3 regions of the Pseudomonas sp. 4CAES_32.4 genome follow, and region 2 is predicted to be linked to each of the others. Evidence: riboswitches for the same ligand, from Rfam matches in the RefSeq annotation. Region 2 holds a riboswitch; each other region holds the start of a gene.
What was found. A riboswitch is a leader RNA that binds a small molecule or an ion and turns the genes downstream of it on or off. The one in region 2 is predicted to bind cobalamin.
Positions count from the first base shown of each region.

Region 1 (2,318 bases), 140 kb from region 2:
AGGCGATCTGTGAATGATGGCTGAGCCTTTGCTGATAATTGGCCAGTTCTTCGCTGCTGAAGTACAGCAGTGGCAGGGCTAATTGTGCGGCCAGTTCCTGTAGTCCGGGCTCGTCGCGTTTCAGGTCGATGCTGGCCAAGGCCTTGACGGTCTGGAGTTCGATACGGTGGGCCTGTAACGCCTGATCGAGCAGCGCACGCAACGTACTGGCCGGGCAGCCGCGCTGGCAGCCCAGGCCGACGACGAAGGTCGGCGCTGCGCTGTCATGGGTCATGCGTGGTATTGACCATCGCTTTTGCGGCGGAACAACCAGGCGCTGATCAGGCCCAAGGCCAGCCAGAACGCCACGTTGGTCAACTGCGAAGCGATTTTGAATTGAGCTTCCAGGGCTTCCGGAGCGAGCATCGAATGCACTTCCGGTTGCGGTGCGCCGATGACGTGCGGCACAGCGAGGATGGCAACACCGAGGACCTTCATCAGCCAGTGACGGCTGAACGCGATCAACGACAGGCCGACAGCGGTCGAAGCCGCGGTGCCGATCCACCACATCTGGCGCGATGCCAGATCAGCAGCAGCGGTGCCCGGTAGTTCAGGCGGCAGGCCCATGGTCGGCGCGAGGACGAAGGTCGCGTAACCGGCCAGACCCCAGAGCAGGCCTTGCGAAGTTTTGGTCGGTGCGCGCAGGGTGTAGAGGCCGGCGAGCATCAATGCAAACCCTACGGCCACGACAAGATTGCCGCCGGTGGTCGAAACCACACGCTGCCAACCGTCTTCCGGCTCCCAGGCTTCGGCATCGTGAGTGTGGCCAGCCATGGCGCCTTCGGCGTGTTCATGAACGGCGACGGGTTCGGCTTTCTCGAAAGTTTCCGCCTGAAGAATCAGCGGCGAGACCCAGAAACTCTGCAGCAGAGTGAGGAGCAGGGCGGCCAGCAGACCGGTGAACCCTGCGGTTTGCGCAATACGCTTGATCATGTCGACAGGTCTCAGTGGCACGGGAACGCGGCGCTGTGGCGGGTATCGTGGGCGGCGTTGTGCACCGCTTCGATGTGCGAAAAACCGGCGAAGTAGACCAGGCTGGCGCCCAGAATCGACGCGAAGATCGCGGCGGTCAGGCGTTGGCTCAGTGTGGTGGTGCTGGCGATTTTGTCCGTGTTGCTGCCGGTGCTGCTGATGATCGACATGGCGCTTCCCTCTGGAGTGTCAGCGGGTGATATAGAGCGCATAAAACCCCTGCGGGTCGAGCACGCAGGGGTTCAAACAGCGCCCGCCCACCGCGGGTTTGTTATGTTCAGCGACGCACAAATGCGGGCTGTGTGTTGCGGGCCGGTCTCCGGGCTCACGAGGGGTTGGCGTCAGGCCGACCTGCAAGCGTCACCTTCCCATGCCGTACTGGCACAGTGGTTTTGACGCTTCGCTCGCTTACCGTTGCGGGGGCAGCACCGGACTGACATGGGCTTGAGTAAAGCACATGATTCACCGGTTTCCCGTTTCACCCTGTGAAGGGCACCCGTAACAAGTTGTGTAGGAGAGCATGGGGGTGGGGTTTTGGTCAATTTTTTGGGGTGGATCCGTTGCTGCGGGTGTTGCTGATTAGGGTTCCGCCCTTACGGCGGGTCACTTTTTCGGCGTTTGGAAAAAGTGACTCGCTGTAAGAGCGAAACCGCCAGTAGCAGCACCCGCAGCAACGGATATGCCCCCTATACCAAAACTCAACGCCCATTGACCCACCACCACCCGATGCGTAGCCTTGCGCATTCGAGGTTCTTCGGCCCACGCCGAAGCTAAGAAGGGAACGCGGTCAATGCCGCGGCTGCCCCCGCAACTGTGAACGGTGCTGTTCGCTGCCACGCCACTGCCAGCTCAATCGATGAGCCAGCGGGAAGGCGCAGCAAACGCCAGGCGCATGCCTGAACACCGTCAGCCAGGAGACCTGCCTCGTCACAGATTCTCACTACAACCGGGCGGGGTGATCCGGTGGCGAACGCTTCCGGCGCGCACGCGCGTTGCCGGTTCTCGTCCCGTATGCCCGCCGCTTGCCAAAGGGCATACCGATGAAAACACTGGCCAAACTCCCCGTCACCATCGTCACCGGCTTCCTCGGCTCGGGCAAAACCACGCTGCTGCGCCATATGCTCGACAACGCGCAGGGCCGTCGCATCGCGGTGATCGTCAATGAGTTTGGCGAGTTGGGCATCGACGGTGAGATCCTCAAACAATGCACCATCGGTTGCACCGAAGAAGAAGCCACCGGCCGCGTTTACGAACTGGCCAACGGCTGCCTGTGCTGCACCGTTCAGGAAGAATTCTTCCCGGTGATG
Region 1 is NZ_CM176882.1:3,471,082-3,473,399, reverse strand. Features, by position in the region: gene AC3Y64_RS15430 (cobalamin biosynthesis protein) at 1-274, opposite strand, end outside; gene AC3Y64_RS15425 (CbtA family protein) at 271-972, opposite strand; gene AC3Y64_RS15420 (CbtB domain-containing protein) at 984-1,181, opposite strand; cobalamin riboswitch at 1,305-1,526, opposite strand; cobalamin riboswitch at 1,742-1,952, shown strand; gene cobW (cobalamin biosynthesis protein CobW) at 2,052-2,318, shown strand, end outside.
Region 1: linked by a shared signal. The riboswitch ahead of AC3Y64_RS15420 (CbtB domain-containing protein) and the one ahead of AC3Y64_RS16035 (TonB-dependent receptor plug domain-containing protein) in region 2 are both predicted to bind cobalamin.

Region 2 (2,318 bases):
CGCGAAATCCCACCCACCCCAGCCACACCCAAGCACCCTGTGGGAGCTAGCCCTGCTAGCGATTGGGTCAGCACCAACAACATCTCCATCCACTGACCCACCGCCATCGCTGGCAAGCCAGCTCCCACAGTTTTTGCGAAATGCCACCCACCCCAGCCACACCATAAATCCTTGTGGGAGCTAGCCCTGCTAGCGATTGGGTCAGCACCAACAACATCTCCATTCACTGACCCACCGCCATCGCTGGCAAGCCAGCTCCCACAGTTTTTGCGAAATCCCACCCACCCCAGCCACACCAAAAATCCCTGTGGGAGCTGGCTTGCCAGCGATTTGGCCAGCACCAACAACATCTCCACTCACTGACCCACCGCCATCGCCAGCAGGGCTGGCTCCCACAGTTTCCGCGAAATCCCACCCACCCCAGCCACACCAAAAATCCCTGTGGGAGCTAGCCCTGCTAGCGATTTGGCCACCACCAACAACATCTCCATTCACTGACCCACCGCTATCGCTGGCAAGCCAGCTCCCACAGTTTTTGCGAAATGCCACCCATCCCAGCCACACCAAAAATCCCTGTGGGAGCTGGCTTGCCAGCGATTTGGCCAGCACAGCCAACATCTCCATCACTGACCCACCGCTATCGCTGGCAAGCCAGCTCCCACAGTTTTCCCCGAAATGCCACCAACCTCAGCCACACCACGCCCCCCTGTGGAAGTCTGCAGCCAGGCAAGTTGACGAACGGTCTGTCGGATGTTCAGATGCCGGCCTGTTTCAGGTGCCCCCTGCCGCCGTGCTTGGGGTGAAACGGGAAACCGGTAGGTTCTTTTTGAACGAGTCCGGTGCTGCCCCCGCAACGGTATGCGCGTGATGCTTTCGATACACCACTGTGGCCAGACGGCCATGGGAAGGTGAAAGCCTCGATACGCGCGAGCCCGGAGACCGGCCTGGAATTTCGTTTGGCAAAATCCTGCGGTGGGCGGGCATGGGCCGGTGTCGGCGTGTGCGCGATGCCTTCTCTTGCATGCTCTTCTGCGAAGATCCTTTTCGAGAAGACAATGATTCGACCTTTCTACACCTCTGCTCCGACCCTCTTGTTCAGCTGCCTGTTCAGCCCGGTTCTGTTGGCCGATGACGCGCCGCTGGAACTCAATCAGCAAATCGTTTCCGCGCCGTCGGTGGAGTCCACTACCGTCGCTGACATGGCGCACTACGGCAGCAAAGTCGAGATCGTTACGCGCGAGCAGATCGAACGCGCCGGGCCCAGTGCCGACGTCAGCCGCGTGATGCAGATGTTCATTCCCGGCCTGTACGTCGCGCCGAAAAACGGCCCGTTCGACTACGGCACCTATTCACTGCTAGGTGGGCGCAATGACGACACGCTGATCCTGCTCGACGGCGTGCGCCTGAATAACCGGCTGTACGGCGGCCTCTATCTCGACACCCTGCCAGCCAACGCCATCGAACGCATCGAAGTGCTCAAGGGTGGGCAAAGCCTGTTGTTCGGCACGCAAGCCGTCTCCGGTGTGATCAACATCGTCACCCGCAGCCCGCAGTCGCGCAAAGCCGCCGGTGAGGTGAACGTCGGTGTCGATACGTTTGGCGGCACCACTGAAGATGCACGGGTCGAGAACATTTTCAGCAATGGCTTCGGCGATCTCGGGTTGCTGGCGTACGTCAGCCACAACGTCTCCGATGGCTACCAGCCCTATCGCAACAGCGAGATGAAAAACGTCACCGAAAAGAATCGCGCCTACGAAGTCACCACGTTTGGCGGCAAGGCAATTCAGTCGTTCGGCGATGATTCGCGCCTGGAATTGTTCTACCAGTACGCCGACGCCAACCTCGATTTCGCCCGCCCGGTCGACAACCACACAACCACCAACGACCGCGTACAGCAGATCGCCACGGCGACCTTCGAACAGAACGTCAACGAACGCCTGAGCTACTTCGTCAAAGGCCACATCAACGACTGGGACACGCGCTACACCCGCGTCAACAACGTCGAGGGCGGTGGCACTAAAGTCATCAACCACAACGACTATTGGGGTTTCACCGATTGGGGCGTGCAGGCCGAAGGCAAGGCTGAATTGTCCGGCGGGCATGTGCTGGTGTTCGGCACCGACAACCAATGGTTCAAGGGTCAGGACGATGTGCTGATCATCGACAACGACAAGGCCGAAGCCCACGCCGTGTACACCCAATTGCGCCCGCAAATCGACGCCCTGCCCGACTGGCACCCGAGCATCGGCATCCGCCACGAAGCCATGGGCGGCGGCGACAGTGCCACGGTCGGCATGCTCACTTCGCTGTACGACCTC
Region 2 is NZ_CM176882.1:3,608,201-3,610,518, forward strand. Features, by position in the region: cobalamin riboswitch at 757-962, shown strand; gene AC3Y64_RS16035 (TonB-dependent receptor plug domain-containing protein) at 1,056-2,318, shown strand, end outside.

Region 3 (2,318 bases), 1.0 Mb from region 2:
GCCACTGGCCGAGCCACTGACCCGCGCCAGCAGAATCACCAACACAAACGCCATCACGGCACCGGCGAAAGCACCGACCGACAGCGAGATGACGCCGGCGCCCACGCCGAGCAACGCGACCATCACCGCACCGGTCGAGGCGCCCGCAGAGATTCCCAGCAGATACGGATCGGCCAACGGATTGCGCAGCAGCGACTGCAAAATCACTCCGCAGGTCGCCAGCCCGGCACCGCAGGCAGCGGCGACCAGTGCGCGGGTCAGGCGGTAGTTCCAGACGATCCCTTCGTCAATGGGGTCGAGCACATAACCGGCGTCCCACAGTTTGTTGGCCAGCACTTGCAGGACCACGTCCGGTTTGATCGAGGTTTCACCGATGGCGACGCCGGCGACCACTGCTATCAACAGTGTCACCAAGGCCAGCAACGTGCGGATCAGGCTAGAACTCATTTCGACAGGTCATAGCCGTTGATGGCCGTGGCCAGTTGTTCCAGACCGTCGAACATGCGCAGGCTGGCCTGCATGGCCATGGCGTCCAGAATAATGATGCGGTTGTTTTTCACCGCGTCCATGTTGCGCGTCACCGGATCGCTGCGCAGGAAGGCGAGTTTCTTTTCATAGTCGTCAGCCGGGAAACGGCGGCGATCCATGCGGGCGATCACCAGGAACGTAGGGTTGGCTTTGGCGATGGTTTCCCAGCCGACGGTCGGCCATTCTTCGTCGGACTGCACGACGTTGCGCACGCCGAGGGTGCTGAGCATGAAATCGGGAATGCCTTTGTGCCCGGCCACGAACGGCTCGATGTCCATTTCGGCGCTGGAGAGCCAGACCAGGGCGCTGACGTCCTTGAGCTGTTTGCCTTGGGCGGTGGCGATGGATTTGGCCAGGCTGGCCTTGAGCTGATCATTGAGCTGCTGCCCGCGATCCTGCACATCGAAGATCTGCGCCAGTTGGCTCACGCTTTTGTAAATGCTATCGATGCTGAAAGGCGCCAGCCGCGTGCCGTCGGCACCAACCAGATTGTCCTTGGCTTCGCAATCGGAAGGCAGCAGATAGGTGGGGATTTTCAGTTCATGAAACTGCTCACGGGTGCCGACCGCACCTTGTGGGCCGACCATCCATTCCAGCTCCACGGCGACCAGTTCCGGGCGCTTGCCGATGACCGCTTCGAAACTCGGTTCGTTGTCGGCGAGGCGCTCGATCTGGTCGTTCTGCGCCTTGTACTTGTCCAAGACATTGTTGAACCACAGCGAGGTGCCGACGACTTTGTCCGCCAGACCCATGGCGTAGAGCATTTCCGTGCCGGCCTGGCCGATGGTCACGGTGCGCGCCGGCGCGTGCTGAAAGGTCAGGTGGCTGCCACAGTTTTCGATGGTCAGCGGGTATTGAGTGGGTGCCGCATGGGCCAGCGTGCAAAGACTCAGACCGGTAATGAGGGTGGCAACGCGAGGCAGCAGCATGGGGCAGTCTCCAATGGATCCGTACGGGGAGCGGGGAGGGTACGGATTGGAAACACACCATCGAACGCGGTTGGGGAAAACTGCGCAAGGCCGGCATTTGATCAAGAGACGCGCGGCACGATGTCCTTCCCGGACACCCCGCCGGTTAGTCAGTCACTGTGCCGGCAGGTCTCCTGACTGATGCGTCATCGCCTGGCTCCGGCCTTCCCGGGAGTCATCCCAGTGGCAGTCGTGGAGCAGGCTCAGCACCTACAGTTGCGGGGGCAGTTCCGATTGATGCTGTGCAAGCATTTCGGATTCCCTATTAATCCCGTGTGGAAACCGGCGGCGGCATGGTAGTCGATCAGGCCGCCGAAGGGGAGACGAATCTGTCGGGGCGAGGATTAATGCTGACTCATCAAACCGTGCAATACGCCCAGGCGCAGGCCCGGTTCGGACGGCACCATCTGCGCGATGCCGAACACTTTGAACGCCGCCAGCATCAGCACCAGCCCAGCGGGCAAGATGCTTTGGCGGTGGGGTTGCAGGCCGGCGAGCTTGAGTTGCCGGACGTTGTTCACTTTCAGCAGCAGCAACGACAGGCGCAGCAATCCACCGTAGGTAATGCCGTCCTGGCCGTAGTCGTTGAGACGATTGGCCTTGAGCACTTTGGCCAGCATGCGTGCGGTGCCGGAAGAGCCGATGGTCTGCTGCCAGCCTTGAGCGCGATAACGCCGCGCGACGTGTTCGAATTGCAGGATGGCGAAGCGTTCGGCGGCTTGCAGCGCGCCAGCGGATACTTCGCCGCCGCGAAAGAAGCGCGTACTCAAGGTGCCGCTGCCGATGGCGATGCTTTCGGTGAGCAACGGTTGTGAACCCTGA
Region 3 is NZ_CM176882.1:2,590,420-2,592,737, forward strand. Features, by position in the region: gene AC3Y64_RS11705 (FecCD family ABC transporter permease) at 1-447, opposite strand, end outside; gene AC3Y64_RS11710 (ABC transporter substrate-binding protein) at 444-1,457, opposite strand; cobalamin riboswitch at 1,604-1,798, opposite strand; gene AC3Y64_RS11715 (Ppx/GppA phosphatase family protein) at 1,841-2,318, opposite strand, start outside.
Region 3: linked by a shared signal. The riboswitch ahead of AC3Y64_RS11710 (ABC transporter substrate-binding protein) and the one ahead of AC3Y64_RS16035 (TonB-dependent receptor plug domain-containing protein) in region 2 are both predicted to bind cobalamin.